One region of the Marinobacter sp. genome, then DNA from elsewhere that is predicted to be linked to it. Evidence: predicted binding sites of a transcription regulator. Region 1 holds the regulator's gene; the other holds the start of a gene.

Region 1 (7,718 bases):
CTCACCCAACTGCTCGCACACATACACCGACCGGTGCTGGCCGCCGGTACAGCCAATGGAAATGGTCATATAGCTTCGGTTGCTGTCTGCGAAGGAAGGCAGCCAGGTATCCAGAAATGCCTTCAGATCATCAATCATTTTCCGGCTTGCCGGTTCTTTTTCCAGAAATTCGATCACTGGCTGATCCGTACCCACGTATTTCCGGAGGCTCGTATCCCAGTAGGGGTTCGGCAGGCATCGGACATCGAATACGTAATCGGAATCCAGCGGAACACCGTGTTTGAAGCCGAACGACTGGAATAGCAGGGCCAGTTCCTGGTCTTTCCGGCCAACCACCCGTTGCTTCACCATGTCCCGGAGTTCGTACATGGACATGCCCGTGGTGTTCACATACAGGTCGGAAAGCTTGGAGAGCGGCTCAAGAAGCTTCTTCTCGCTGGTAATGGCTTCCCGCAGGGAGGTCCTGTCGTCACTCAGCGGATGCTTTCTGCGGGTGGCATGGAAACGCTGAAGCAGAGACTGCTCGTCGGCATCCAGGAAGATAATTTCAACGGTAACCCCGGTCTCCTGAAGGCGTCGGTAAATTTCTTCGAAATTGGCCAGTTCACCGGAAAGGTTGCGGGCATCGATACTGACGGCCATCTTGCCCAGCCGGCCAGGCTTGGTCTGGCTGGCCGCTTCCCGGGTGAGGGGGAAAAGCAGGCCAATGGGAAGATTGTCGATACAATAGAACCCGAGGTCCTCCAGCACATGAAGCGCGGTACTCTTGCCTGAACCAGACCTGCCACTGACGATGATCAGCTTCATGACCAAACTACCTCCACTGCAATGAATATCAGCCGCCTGAGGCGGTCATGCGCTGGTACAGCGTGCTGGCGTCCTCGCATTGCCGGAGGCGATCACAGAACGACCGCTCATTGAACTTCTCCGCCAGTTGGCTCAGCAGCTCCAGGTGTTCGCTGGTTGCCTCTTTTGGGACGATCAGGGCAAAAATCAGATCCACCGGCTGATTGTCGATAGCATCGAATTCAACGCTTTCTTCAAGCGTCATCAGTACGCCCACCACGTGATCAAGGCCTTCCAGGCGGCAGTGGGGAATGGCGATTCCCTGGCCAATGCCGGTGCTGCCCAGGCGCTCACGGGAAATCAGGTTGTTGAAAAGCTGGGTCTCGCTGAGCGTGTTGTCCTGATGGTTTATCTGCTCGGCAATAAACTCCAGGGCCCGTTTCTTGCTGGACGCAGCTACCCTGCAGAGGGTGAGCTCCGGCGCAAGAATGTTGTCTATGGTCAGGGATGTGTCGCTCATGGATCGACTGCGTTTCCGTTAAAAAAAAGGCTGCGACATGTTGCTCATGTCGCAGCTCGATTAGATGAATTGCATGAAAACAGCCAGTTAGCGAGAGCCGTTTCCGTGCATCCGGTCTACATTCTTTTCCTTGTGCTTGAGAATCTGGCGGTCCAGCTTGTCGATGAGGGCATCGATGGCTGCGTACATATCCTCGTTTTCTGCCTTTGCGTGAATCTCACCACCAACCACATGCAACGTGGCTTCCGCAATCTGACGCACCTTTTCCACTTCCAGGGTCACCTGGCAGTTACTGATGTGGTCAAAGTGACGCTCGAGCTTTTCGAACTTCTCGGAAACATAATCCTTCAGTGCGGGAGTCAGTTCTACGTGATGGCCTGAAATATTGAGTTGCATAGGCGTCTCCTGTTGTCATCATGCCGGCTCCCGGGAGCCGGTCTGGGTGCTGGCGCATTGTGCGCCGGCGAATACGGTGTTGCGTCCCGCCCCGGGGTATTCAAACCAGCCGCTTGCGCTCGTTGGACGGCGGAATGTGCATGGCCTCCCGGTACTTGGCAACGGTGCGTCGCGCAACCTTGATTCCCTGTTCCCCTAGCATGGCTGCAATTTTACTGTCGCTCAACGGCTTTTTGGGCGTTTCCGCCGCAATCAGTTTCTTGATCATCGCGCGTATGGCCGTGGAGGAGCATTCTCCACCCTCGTCAGTGCTGACATGGCTGGAGAAGAAATACTTCAGCTCGAAAATGCCCCGGGGCGTATGCATGTATTTCTGGGTGGTTACCCGTGAAATCGTCGATTCATGCATTTCTACCGCCTGGGCGATGTCCGAGAGGATCAACGGCTTCATGGCTTCCTCGCCGTGATCCAGGAATCCCTGCTGGTGCTCGACAATACGGGTCGCCACTTTCAGCAGGGTCTCATTGCGGCTCTGCAGGCTCTTGATAAACCATTTGGCCTCCTGCAACTGATCACGCAGGTAGGTGTTGTCTGCACTGCTGTCCGCACGCCTTATAAGTGAAGCATAGCTGGCATTGACCCGGATGCGTGGTGCAATTTCCGGATTCAGTTCAACGCGCCAGCGGCCATTGTGCTTGCGAACGATGACATCCGGAATGACGTAGTCGGGTTCGGCGCGGTCAATGACGTCACCCGGCCGCGGGTTCAGACCGGTGATCAATGCCAGGACTTCCCTGAGCTGATCCTCTTTCAGGCGGCTGCGGCGCAGCAACTGTGCGTAGTCCCGGTTGCCCAGCAGGTTAATGTAATGGGTGATCACCAGTCGCGCCTGGGCCAGCCAGGGCGTGTCTGGCGGCAGCTGGTTGAGCTGGATCAGCAGGCATTCCTGAAGGTCCCGGGCAAACACACCGGGCGGATCAAAGTGCTGCAGGCGGTGCAGGACGGCCTCCACTTCATCCAGTTCAAGAGGGTCTTCCTCGTTCTCATCCAGCAGTCCGGCGTGGATTTCCTCCAGCGGGCTGGTGAGATAGCCCCGCTCATCCACCGCGTCCATCAGGGCATGGGCAATGGCCTGGTCCCGTTCACTCAGCGGGGTCAGATTGAGCTGCCATTCCAGGTGATCCTGAAGTGTTTCGGTGGGCGAGTTTCGGGTTTCGAAATCGTGATCGTTTTCGTCGTCATTGCGGGCGGCCGGGGCGGGTGCAGACTGGTATATGTCGTCCCAGGCAGTGTCTACCGGCAGGTCGTCCGGAATGTTGTCCGGGATGTCGTTTTCAGAAGACCAGTCCGGGCCGTTTTCCGATTCGTCCCAGTCGCTGGACGGTTCCGGCGCGGTTTCAGCAGCTGATTCGGTGGCGTTGGCTTCGCGCTCATCGTTCTCTGTAGCTGCATCGTTCTGATCGTCGTCCTCGGAAGTCTCCAGCATTGGGTTTGATTCCAGTGCCTGCTGGATTTCCTGCTGGAGGTCGAGGGTGGAGAGCTGGAGAAGCCGGATAGCCTGTTGCAGCTGGGGCGTCATGGTCAGGCTCTGACCCAGCTTTAACTGTAAGGAGGCTTTCATAACCATGGTTCAGGATCCGTCACTCATCAGCGCTTTGTGTCATAAGTCGTGAAAAAATCTATATATGCCGGTTACTTGCCGTAGTTTTATTTTACCCTAGCAAGTTCTTTGCCGAGTTTACTTGCTACAGATCATCAAAACAATGAGCCATTCGGTGTCACAGCCTGAATTCGTCGCCCAGGTAGACTTCCTTGACTTGCTGGTTGGCCAGGATCGCATCGGCATTGCCAGAGGCGATGATATGGCCGCCGGACACAATGTAGGCGTTTTCGCAGATGTCCAGGGTTTCTCGCACGTTATGATCGGTAATCAATACTCCGATACCTTTGTCCCGCAGGTGCCGGATGATGTGCTTGATATCACTGACGGATATGGGGTCGACACCGGCGAAGGGTTCATCCAGAAGAATGAAGGCCGGTTCCATGGCCAGCGCCCGGGCAATCTCTACCCGTCGCCGTTCACCGCCGGACAGGGCCATACCAACGCTGTCCCGGATGTGGGTTATGTGGAACTCCTCCAATAACTCCTCGAGTTTTTTCTCCCGCTCGGCCTTGCCCATACCCTGGCGGGTTTCGAGGATGGCCATGATATTGTCGCGTACCGACAGTTTGCGGAACACCGAGGCTTCCTGGGGCAGGTAACCAATACCCTGGCGGGCTCGGCCGTGCATGGGCAGGGGCGTAATATCCCGGCTGTCGATCGTGATACGGCCACGATCAGCAGGGACCAGCCCGACGATCATATAGAAGCAGGTGGTTTTACCGGCGCCGTTGGGGCCAAGCAGCCCGACAATTTCCCCACTGCGGATTTCCAGGGAAACGTCGATTACCACTTTTTTCTGTTTGTAACTCTTTGCCAGATTACTGGCTCTCAGAACTGCCATCGGTTTCCTGTCTATCAGTGCGTCTGTCGGCGCTGCGTGGCTGAATCACCATCTCGACACGGCCGCCACCCTCGCCAGCGTCTGCCCCGCCTTCAGCGGTGACAACCCGACCAGCGGTATCATAGTGAATGACGTCGCCACGGAACAGGTTGCCATTCTGCTCGATGACTGCTTCCCGTTCAAAGGTCAGTCGGCTGTCTGTAGCCGACCAGGTAATGTTCATTGCACGGGCATCGGTTTCGCTCTCGCCATCCCGCGCCGGCTGCCGGTACCTGGCAGGAGTGCCAGAGGCTTCGATCCGGCTCAGGCCGTCTTCTGTGCGATACAGCACCACACGGTCCGCACTCAGGCGGGTGTTGCCCTGCTCGAGCTCCACAGTCCCGGTGTAGGTGGCAATACCCTGGCCGTCATCCAGGCGGGCATTGTCGGCGGTGACCTTGATGGGGGTGTCGGAATCAAGATCGAAAGCGGCCGCCGGGCCGATCATTGCGACCGTCAGCAGAGCGGCCAGCAGGCTCCGGTATCGGTTAGTTTCCGGTTTCATAGCGTCCTTCCACCTGGGAGTTCAGTTCCAGAATCCGCTCGTCTATCCACGCTTTCATGCCCGTGGCCCGGGTAATGCCGGTAACGTCGCGTATTTCTACGGGTGCGTCTGTATAAACCATGCCCCGGTCGTTATCCAGGGTCAGGCTTGATGTTGTCAGGGTGGCGTCCCGTTCGCCAATAGTGCGCTGAATCCGGACATTGTCCGTCAGGTACACCAGATTCTGGTTCTGCAGCAGGCTGCCATTCTCGGCTTCAACAATCCAGGGCAGGGCACTCTCGCCGCCATAAAGTTCGGCGCGGGGAGATTCCATGGTGGCCAGGTTACCTTCCTCGAACTGTTCAATGCGGGGGCTGGAGAACCGGATCTTCAGGTTGCCCGATTCGTTGAAGGATGTGTACTTGCCATTCACCACGAAGCCGTCTGGCTCGGCATCGCCTCGCAGCGCCGCGGCATCATCATCAATGACCGGTGGCTCATCGCTTTGCCAGAGCAAAAAGACCGCTGCCACCACGGTGCCGGCGAGTGCCAGTGTTCGCAGCCAGGGCCGGTCCGGGAGCCAGTTCATGCCTCGGGCTCCAGGTAGGGCGCAAGGGCAGAATCAAGCTTGCCATGGGCAGTCAGCAGCAGGTCGCAGGCTTCCCGCACCGCCCCTTCGCCACCCCGGGCATGGGTGCAGTAGTCGGCATGTTGCTGCACCAGCCAGTAGCCATTGGGCACGGTGATGCCGAGCCCGGCGAACCTCAACGCCGGCAGGTCTGGAAGGTCGTCGCCCATATAGGCGATGGCTTCGGGGCTGATATCCATGGTGCTGACGAGTTCCTGCAGGGCTACTTTCTTGTCCTCGCGGCCCTGCATCAGGTGCGGGATGCCCAGATCCCGCATGCGCTTCTCGGTCAATGGCGACCGGCGGCCGGTAATAACGGCCACGGTAATGCCGGCTGACATAAGCTGTTTCAATCCCAGACCGTCCAGAATGTTGAATGCCTTCAGTTCATCACCGTTGGCGCTGAAGTAAAGCTTGCCATCGCTCATGATACCGTCGACATCCAGGGCAATCAGGCGGATTTTGGCGGCTTTTGCCAGCAGGGAGTCCGGCCATTGGTGCTTCATGTCAAATAGCTCCTCATAGCCCCTAGATTACGCCGGCCCGTAGCAGATCGTGCATATTGATGGCGCCAATGAGGGCGCCGCCATCGTCCGTTACCGGCAGGGCGTTGATCTTCATTTCCTCCATGATATTCAGCGCTTCCGCCGCCAGGTGGTCGGCCTGGATGGTTTTGCCATTCCGGGTCATCACCTCATTGATAGGCGTATTATGGATATCCACCGATCGATCAAGAGTCCGGCGCAGGTCACCGTCCGTAAATATTCCGGTAAGAGTGCCTTCTTCGTTGACAACGGTGGTCATGCCGAGGCCTTTTCGGGAGATCTCAAGAAGTGCGCCACTCAAGAGCGTTCCCTCATTGACCACCGGAATCTGGTCACCGGTGTGCATGATGTCGGACACCCGGAGCAGCAGCCGGCGTCCCAGGCTGCCACCGGGATGGGAGAACGCAAAATCCTCGGCACTGAAGCCGCGGGCCTCAAGCAGGGCGACTGCCAGTGCATCGCCCATGACCAGGGTGGCCGTTGTTGAGGAGGTGGGCGCCAGGCCCAGGGGGCAGGCTTCCACCATGACACTGACGTCCAGGTTGGCGACGGCTTCCCGGGCCAGGGTGGAGTTGGAATTGCCAGTCATGCTGATCAGTGGGGCGCCCATGCGTTTGATCAGCGGCAGAATGGTGATCACCTCGCTGGTGTTGCCGCTATTGGAAATGGCGATCACCACATCCTGAGGCGTGATCATGCCCATATCGCCGTGGCTTGCCTCACCGGGATGCACGAAAAACGATGGTGTGCCGGTACTGGCCAGGGTGGCAGCAATCTTGTTGCCAATGTGGCCGGATTTCCCCATGCCGGTCACGACCACGCGGCCCTTGCAGTTCATGATAACTTCACAGGCCCGCGTGAACTGGTCGTCGATCCGGCCCTCAAGGGCATCAATGGCGTCGCGCTCGATGCGGATGGCGCGGATGGCAGAAGATCGGAAATCGCTGGGAGTCTGTTCGGTCATCGGGCTTTCGGCCTGGCTGTCGGGACATTTAAAAAGTTGGGCAGAGTATACCATTTTCACCCGGCAACGATGCCCGGTTACTGAAAGTTCAGTCAAACTGATCATTGCTATCAGGACATTTTGCGCTCTTTGGATTGAGCTCGGGCGCTCCTTGGCATAATGTAGCCCCTCTTTAAAAGGTAAGGACTATGGATTCACCGGCTTACATATCGCTCAAGGATGTCGTGTTCTCCCGCTCCGGGCGCCGTATCTTCGACGGTGTCAGCCTGGATATTCCCCGTGGGGAAATTACCGCCATTATGGGCCCCAGCGGAACCGGCAAAACCACACTGCTGCGTCTTATTGGCGGTCAGCTCAGGCCGGATTCCGGCAGTGTTGTGGTGGATGGTCATGAGGTTCCGAAGCTCAAGCGCAAGGCTCTTTACAGTCTTCGGGAAAAGATGGGCATGCTGTTCCAGAGCGGGGCCCTTTTCACCGACCTGAGCGTGTTCGAGAATGTGGCCTTCCCGCTGCGGGTGCACACGAAACTGCCGGAAGACATGATCCGCGACATAGTTCTGATGAAACTGGAGGCCGTTGGTTTGCGTGGTGCCCGCCAGTTGATGCCCTCGGAGTTGTCCGGCGGCATGACCCGCCGGGTGGCCCTGGCCCGCAGTATTGCCCTGGATCCGGAGCTCATCATGTACGACGAGCCATTTGCCGGCCAGGACCCGATTGCCATGGGCGTTCTGGTAAAACTGATCCGCGATCTGAACAGTTCCATGGGGCTGACCAGCGTCCTGGTCTCCCACGATGTTCCTGAATCCCTGAGCATCTGCCATTACGCCTGCATCATCTCGGACGGCAAGGTAA
Region 2 (7,718 bases), 2.3 Mb from region 1:
GTTCGGGCAACTCGCAATATGCGGTGTAATGCACGGGCCGAAAGTCCCAGCTTTTCCATGGCACCGGTGAGCAACTGCTCTCCCTCGCGATCCAGCCTGCAAGCGGCCTGCAGTTCACGCCCGGATAAGGCGGCATTCAGACAACCCCGCTCTGATTGCCGGGCTCTGGCAATCAGGACACGTTCCCGGACCGCGGCACTGGTTTCACCATCCCCGCCCTGCTGCATCAGTACGTCGCCGCCCTGCACAGGCACTTCAACGTGCAGGTCAAACCTGTCCAGAAGCGGGCCGGAAATTTTCGATCGGTAACGGGCAACCTGTTGCGGCGTGCACTGACACTCGATGGTGGGATGACCACTATAACCACAGGGGCAAGGGTTCATTGCGCCCACCACCTGAAATCGCGCTGGAAAATTCACCTGCCGCGCCGCGCGGCTGATCGAGATCTCACCGGTTTCCATCGGCTCCCGCAACACCTCCAGAACCCGACGTTCGAACTCTGGCAATTCATCCAGGAAAAGTACGCCCCGATGAGCCAGGGAGATTTCCCCGGGCCTCGGGCTGCTGCCCCCGCCCACCAGGGCAACAGCCGATGCGGTATGATGAGGCGATCGGAAGGGCGGTTCCCGCCAGCCCCCGGGACGAATAGGAAGCCCGGCCACCGAATGCACGCTGGCGACTTCCATGGCAGCAGCATCATCCAGCCCCGGAAGAATACCGGGTAACCGACTGGCGAGCATACTCTTGCCGGTTCCCGGTGGGCCGAAGAACAGCAGATTGTGACTACCTGCCGCTGCCACCTCCAATGCCCTGCGGGGAACCCGCTGGCCGCGGACATCGGACAGATCCGGCACCTCCCCCTTGTTGCCCGGCGGCTCTTGCAGCGAAGATTTGGGCACTGGCACCAGACGGGCGCGGCCACTCAGGTGCTCACACACCGCCAACAGGTGACCGGCGGCCAATACGTCACCCTGGCTGGCCAGGGCCGCTTCCTCGGCATTCCCGTGCGGAACCAGCAAACTCCGCTGATCCTCCCGGGCGGCAAGCACAGCCGGCAATACACCCTTGAGCGGCCTCAATGCACCATCAAGGGACAATTCGCCAAGAAATTCGCAATCGGAAAGACTGTCCACCGGAATCTGGCCCGAAGCCGCCAGGATGCCCAGGGCAATGGGCAAATCAAACCGGCCGCCCTCTTTGGGCAGATCAGCAGGCGCGAGATTGATGGTAATTCTGCGAGCGGGAAATTCGAAGCCTGCGTTGAGAAGGGCGCTTCGAACACGCTCCTTGCTTTCTCTGACACCGGTTTCTGGCAGCCCTACGATCGAGAGCGCAGGCAGCCCGCCTGAGAGATGAACTTCAACAGTAACGGCGGGGGCGGACACGCCAATGGTGGCGCGAGAGTGAACGATAGCGAGCATGACAACCTTCCATGGTGGTGACCGGAAATGCTTGCCCGGCATCCTGCCGGGCGTGTCCGGGATTTATTGTTTCTGCAGGGAATTTTCCAGCTCGGCCACCCGCTTCTCGAGCGCGTCGACCTTTTCACGGGTCTTCAGCAGGACTGCCTGCTGGGCGTCAAACTCCTCCCGGGTTACCAACTCCAGGCGAGACAGAACGGCCATCACGGTGGCCCGGGCCTGGGTTTCAAAATCTTCCCGTGCAGCGCGGGCCATGTCGGGAACAATCTGGCCGAACTGGCCCTGCAGCTGGGAAAAAATATCCTGTGGACCTTTCACACGTCACCTCACAAATTCCTGAAATATCCGGCTTCGACTAAAAGACAGGGCCGGTTGCCGGTTAGCGGGAGTGTATCACACCGCAGCCCCTGCCATACTGTAGGTGGTCGACCCTATAATAAGTGGCGAAGGGCCAGGGAGCTCGCTCCAAATTGGCTCACTGGCCGGCTACCCGCTCTATTTTGGTGCACAAGTTTGCGCCATTCTGGTACGCGGATATTGTAGCCTATTGTTTTTAAAATATTTTTTTGCGTTGGCATACACGATGCTAAAGCTCTCGTACGCAATCCGCACAATTGGTGTGCGAGGTGGCAGCATCCCGAGCTCAACAACCGGCCGACGGGCCCTCACTGTTGAGACGGCTTTACCAAGGAGAAAGCAATGAAACTTGTGACAGCGATCATCAAGCCTTTCAAGTTGGATGATGTCCGTGAGGCACTATCCGAGATTGGCGTACAAGGCGTAACCGTCACTGAAGTCAAAGGCTTCGGTCGGCAAAAAGGCCACACAGAACTCTATCGTGGCGCGGAATACGTGGTGGATTTCCTGCCCAAGGTGAAGGTGGAAGTTGCGATCGGCGACAACCTTCTGGACCAGGTTATCGAGTCCATCACCAAGGCGGCGAACACCGGCAAGATCGGTGACGGCAAGATCTTCGTGACTGAACTGGCTCAAGCCATCCGGATCCGGACTGGCGAAACCGGCGAAGAAGCGGTCTGAACCAGCTCTGATTTTTCGATCAGCCAACGCAAAAAAATTTATAACCTGAAAAGCCTCGTGCGGAGGGCTTCATATGGAAAGCAATCTTAATCACATCTTTGAACTCCAGTATGCGCTGGATACCTTTTACTTCCTGATTTGCGGTGCCCTGGTCATGTGGATGGCCGCTGGCTTTGCCATGCTGGAAGCCGGCCTGGTGCGTGCCAAGAACACCACCGAAATCCTGACCAAGAACGTGGCCCTGTTTGCGGTCGCCTGTACCATGTACCTGATTGTCGGCTACGACATCATGTACGACGGCGGTATCTTCCTGAGCGGTGTAACAACTGTTGCCGAGATGGACGACGCAGCGATTGCGGGCGTTATTGCAGCCTCCACTGAAGCCGGCTTCGGCGACATGGGCGAATACAGCGGCGCTTCTGACTTCTTCTTCCAGGTTGTCTTCGTTGCAACCGCCATGTCCATCGTCTCCGGTGCTGTGGCTGAGCGTATGAAACTCTGGGCCTTCCTGGGCTTCGCCGTTGTTATGTGTGGTTTCATCTACCCGATGCAGGGTTCCTGGACCTGGAACGGTGACGCGGTATTTGGCATGTACGAGCTGAGCTACAGCGACTACGCCGGTTCCGGTATCGTTCACATGGCCGGTGCAGCAGCTGCCCTCGCTGGCGTGATCCTCCTCGGTGCCCGTAAAGGCAAGTACGGCGCCAAAGGCGAGATCCGCGCCTTCCCAGGTGCCAACTTGCCCCTGGCAACGCTTGGTACCTTCATCCTGTGGATGGGCTGGTTCGGCTTCAACGGCGGCTCTACCCTGAAGCTGGGCGGCATCGGTGTCGCCAACGAAGTTGCCAACGTGTTCCTGAACACCAACGCAGCTGCCGCCGGTGGCCTGATTGCTGCCCTGATCGTGGCACGTCTGATGTTCGGCAAAGCCGACCTGACCATGGCCCTGAACGGTGCCTTGGCTGGCCTGGTTGCCATCACTGCCGAGCCGGCGGACCCTTCTCCCCTGCTGGCCACCATCATCGGCGCCATCGGCGGCACCCTGGTTGTATTCTCCATCGTGACCATGGACAAGCTGCGCATTGACGATCCGGTCGGTGCCATCTCTGTACACGGTGTTGTGGGTATCTGGGGTATCTTCGCGGTCCTCCTGTCCGACGCAGACGCAACCTTCATGGGTCAGCTGGTCGGCATGCTCACCATCTTCGTCTGGGTATTTGTTACCAGCCTGATCGTCTGGAGCATCCTGAAGGCCGTCATGGGCATCAGGGTTTCCGAGGAAGACGAGTACGAAGGTGTGGATCTATCCGAGTGCGGCATGGAAGCCTATCCGGAGTTTGTCAGCGGCAAGCAGTAATCGCTGATACGGGTAACGAAAAAGGGGCGCCATCCGGCGCCCCTTTTTTTGTCTGCCTATTGCCACCTTAACCTTCTTCCGGACGGACCTCGTCTTCCAGCGCATCCACCATGAACTGGGGCATCGCCAGGGCACCGTGATGAACTCCGGAATTGTAGTACCGGGTCACGAACGGACGGTTGTTGGCGTCTTCCTCGCGGAAGTACTTGATCGGGTTTTCCTTGCTGGCCATGGTGCAGCTCCACCAGCCCGTCGGATAGACCGGCTGAGGAAATGGCAGGGTCTGCACGTGCTCGAACCCCGCCTTGCGCATGTCCTCGTGAATACCCTTGATGATGCTGTCGGTGTGCAGCAGCGGCGACTCACTCTGCTGGACAATAATGCCACCCTCACGCAGTGCCAGCATGGCATCCCGATAGAAGTCCAGGGCAAACAGGCCTTCGGCCGGGCCAACCGGATCGGTGCTGTCGATGATAATGAGGTCGACACTGCTCGGCTCAATGTCCCGCATCCACTGAATGCCATCCCCGAAGAAGAAGTTGGCGCGCGGATCACTGTTCGCTTCGCAAAGCTCCGGGAAGTACTTTTCCGACATGCGGGTGACGCGCTCGTCGATTTCCACCTGCCAGGCTTCCTCAACGCCCGGGTGTTTGAGCACCTCTTTCAAGGTACCGCAGTCACCACCGCCAACAATCACCACCTTTTTGGGATCCCGGTGAGTAAACAGGGCCGGATGGGTCATCATCTCGTGGTACAGGAAGTTATCTCGGGTGGTCAGCATCACACAGCCATCCAGGACCATCAGGTTACCGAAGGTCTCGGTCTCATAGATTTCCAGTTTCTGGAACGGTGTCTGCTCCTCGTGGAGCTTCTTTTTCACCTGCAGGGAGAACGCCGTCCCCTGGTCCTGGAATACCTCGGTAAACCAGCCGTCATTGAGTGCTGTCATGTCTTGCCTCCCGCTGTGGGTCATGGGCTGAATGGAAAGGGCGTATTGTAGGGGCGCCCCATCGTGAGCTAAAGCGATAATCGCGGTGAATGGCCACGTATTTTCCGCACCCAATGCTTTTAGCCCGGAGTGGGAATCCATACAATGGCGGCCAGTGTTTCCTGACAGGATAGCAAGCATGAGCGAAGCCAGCGCCACCCCGGCCCACAAGGTATACAACATTGCCCACTGGAGCGATGGCTACATCGGTGTCAATGATCAGGGCCAGGTACTGATCCGTCCGGATCGTGGCCACAGCCCGGCCCGAATCAACTTGCCGGAACTGACCAGAACGCTGACCGATTCCGGGGTTCAACTGCCGGTACTGGTGCGCTTCGTTGATATCCTGCACGACCGGGTCAACAAGCTATGCAGCGCCTTTAACAAGGTCGCAGAAGAACACGCTTACCAGGGACGTTACACAGCGGTCTACCCGATCAAAGTCAATCAACAGCGCCGTGTGGTCGAGGAACTGCTGGCCGCCGAGCCGGCCGCCTCGAAAGGGCAGATCGGGCTTGAAGCGGGCAGCAAGCCTGAACTGATGGCAGTGCTGGCGATGTCGCAGCAGCCGGGATCGGTAATCGTCTGCAACGGCTACAAAGACCGGGAGTACATCCGCCTGGCCCTGATCGGCCAGACCCTGGGTCACCGGGTATTCATCGTGGTGGAGAAAAAGTCGGAACTGCCACTTATTCTGGATGAGGCAAAAAGCCTGGGTGTTTCGCCCCTGATCGGGGTTCGGGCCCGGCTGGCAACCATCGGCAAGGGTAACTGGCAGAACACCGGCGGTGAAAAATCCAAATTCGGTCTATCCGCCAGCCAGGTGCTTGATGTGGTGAACACGCTGCGCCAGGCAGGTGCCCTCAACACCTTGCAACTGCTGCATTTCCACCTTGGCTCCCAGATTGCAAATATCCGCGACATCCAGACTGGCCTCAGGGAATGTGCCCGCTTTTACAGCGAACTGCGCCAGATGGGCGCACCGATCGGAACGGTAGATATTGGCGGAGGCCTGGGTGTGGACTACGAGGGCACTCGTTCCCGCAGCAGCTGCTCCATGAATTACAGCGTTTACGAGTATGCCTACAATGTCGTACACGTACTCCAGGCAGAGTGCGATCGCCACGGTATTCCCCATCCGGATCTGATCAGCGAATCCGGCCGAGCCCTGACCGCGCACCACTCTGTGCTAGTAACCAACGTGATCGACCACGAAGCACCGGAAAACCGGACACCGCAACAACCAGACGAGACAGCCTCAGCCCCGTTGCACGATCTGTGGCGCGACCTGGAGAGCCTGCAGGACGCCAACACGCCGCGCTCACTGGCGGAGATCTACCATGACGTGCTGCACGCCATGGCCGATGTTCACGCCCAGTTCGCCCACGGCGTACTCTCCCTTCAGGAACGGGCAGACGCCGAAACCCTGTACACCCGCTGTTGCCGACTGCTCCGGGATCAACTGGACAGCAGTAACCGGGCCCACCGGGAAATCATCGACGAGCTCAACGAGAAACTGGCAGAAAAGCTGTTCGTGAATTTCTCCCTGTTCCAGTCACTGCCCGATGTCTGGGGCATCGACCAGATCTTCCCGGTGATGCCGATAAATGGCCTGGACCGGCCGCTGAACCGACGCGCAGTCATCCAGGACATCACCTGCGATTCTGACGGGCGCATCGACCTTTACGTGGATGGCCAGGGCACCGAGACCACCTTGCCCCTGCCCGAAGAGAAACCCGGCGAACCGTTGTTGATGGGCTTTTTCATGACCGGTGCCTATCAGGAGATCCTGGGGGACATGCACAACCTGTTCGGCGACACCCATTCTGTGGACGTCCGCCTGACCACAGAAGGTGGCTATGAGATCGGCGACCCCATCACCGGCGATACGGTGGCCAAGGTGTTGCGCTATGTGAACTTTGAACCGGATGCCTTGATGGATGCCTATCGACGCAAGTTCGCCGCCTCCTCCCTGGCACCGGAGAGCCAGTCATCGCTGCTGGCGGAGCTGGCCGCTGGTCTGGATGGCTATACCTACCTGGAAGAATAGCCAGGCTCAGGGTTTCCGGCGCTCCCGACGCCAGGCGCTGGGGGCAATGCCCTCCCACTTGCGGAAGGCTCGGCCAAAGTTTGAAGGATCACTGTAACCGAGGGCATCGGCAATCTCGTCGATGGTCAGCTCATTGCGCCGCAGCAGTTCCAACGCTCTGCGGTGACGCAGGGAATCCTGCAACTGCTGGAACCGGACGCCCTCTGCTGCCAGTTGCCTGCGTAGTGTCCTTGCGGATATCTGCAGGTGTTCAGCCACCTCCTCGAGCGCAGGTAACCGCTGGCTTCGCCCGGTTTCAAGCAGGCGCATCACCCGGTCCGAGACCGACGTAGCGCCCTCGATAAATCGCATTTCCTCCTGGCACTGTGCTTCGGCAATCCGACGGGTCACCGGGTTCGACAGGGACATGGGCGAATCCAGAAAAACCCGCTTGAACCGCAGCTGGTTCACACCGCTGCCAAATGTGATCTGGCTGCCAAACAGCTGGCGATAGGCCGTTGCATCCTCAGGCTCCGGAAAATCCAGAAGGCAGCGGCCGCCGTCCAGGAGCCTTTGACCGAACAGCAAAAGATTCACATCCATCAACGACGCCATCACCACATCCACGTTGAACCGGTACAGGTCCTCGATACTGTGAGCCAGATCCAGCTGGATCACTGCCTCACGGCCGTCCACGAAAAAAGACAGCTTCATATAGACGAAACGGATCTGGAAATACTTAATCAACACCGTGAGCGCCTGCTCGAGGGTGTCGCAACTGATGGCGGCCTGGGCCAGGGAACCGTGGGTGGTAAATTTCAGTCGCTTGCCGTATTCAAGCCCGAGGGCCGGATCACCGCTTTGCAACAGGCTTTCGCGGCAGAG

Evidence for each region. Region 1 encodes sigma-54, which starts transcription at its own class of promoters, with help from an activator protein. Its sites were predicted from a motif close to ANTGGCATNNANNTTGCTNT; they were not measured.
Region 2: the regulator sigma-54 is predicted to act here: its motif matches at 1,992-2,011, upstream of glnK (P-II family nitrogen regulator).

Annotation. Positions count from the first base shown of each region.
Region 1 covers NZ_OZ245935.1:1,516,552-1,524,269, reverse strand. Annotated here, with positions in the region: gene rapZ (RNase adapter RapZ) at 1-807, opposite strand, end outside; gene ptsN (PTS IIA-like nitrogen regulatory protein PtsN) at 836-1,306, opposite strand; gene hpf (ribosome hibernation promoting factor) at 1,394-1,702, opposite strand; gene ACO06L_RS06920 (RNA polymerase factor sigma-54) at 1,803-3,323, opposite strand; gene lptB (LPS export ABC transporter ATP-binding protein) at 3,481-4,206, opposite strand; gene lptA (lipopolysaccharide transport periplasmic protein LptA) at 4,184-4,750, opposite strand; gene lptC (LPS export ABC transporter periplasmic protein LptC) at 4,734-5,318, opposite strand; gene kdsC (3-deoxy-manno-octulosonate-8-phosphatase KdsC) at 5,315-5,863, opposite strand; gene ACO06L_RS06895 (KpsF/GutQ family sugar-phosphate isomerase) at 5,886-6,866, opposite strand; gene ACO06L_RS06890 (ABC transporter ATP-binding protein) at 7,055-7,718, shown strand, end outside.
Region 2 covers NZ_OZ245935.1:3,776,169-3,783,886, reverse strand. Annotated here, with positions in the region: gene ACO06L_RS17295 (YifB family Mg chelatase-like AAA ATPase) at 1-1,421, opposite strand, end outside; gene ACO06L_RS17290 (accessory factor UbiK family protein) at 1,485-1,739, opposite strand; gene glnK (P-II family nitrogen regulator) at 2,121-2,459, shown strand; gene ACO06L_RS17280 (ammonium transporter) at 2,533-3,816, shown strand; gene speE (polyamine aminopropyltransferase) at 3,884-4,765, opposite strand; gene speA (biosynthetic arginine decarboxylase) at 4,944-6,854, shown strand; gene ACO06L_RS17265 (AraC family transcriptional regulator) at 6,861-7,718, opposite strand, start outside.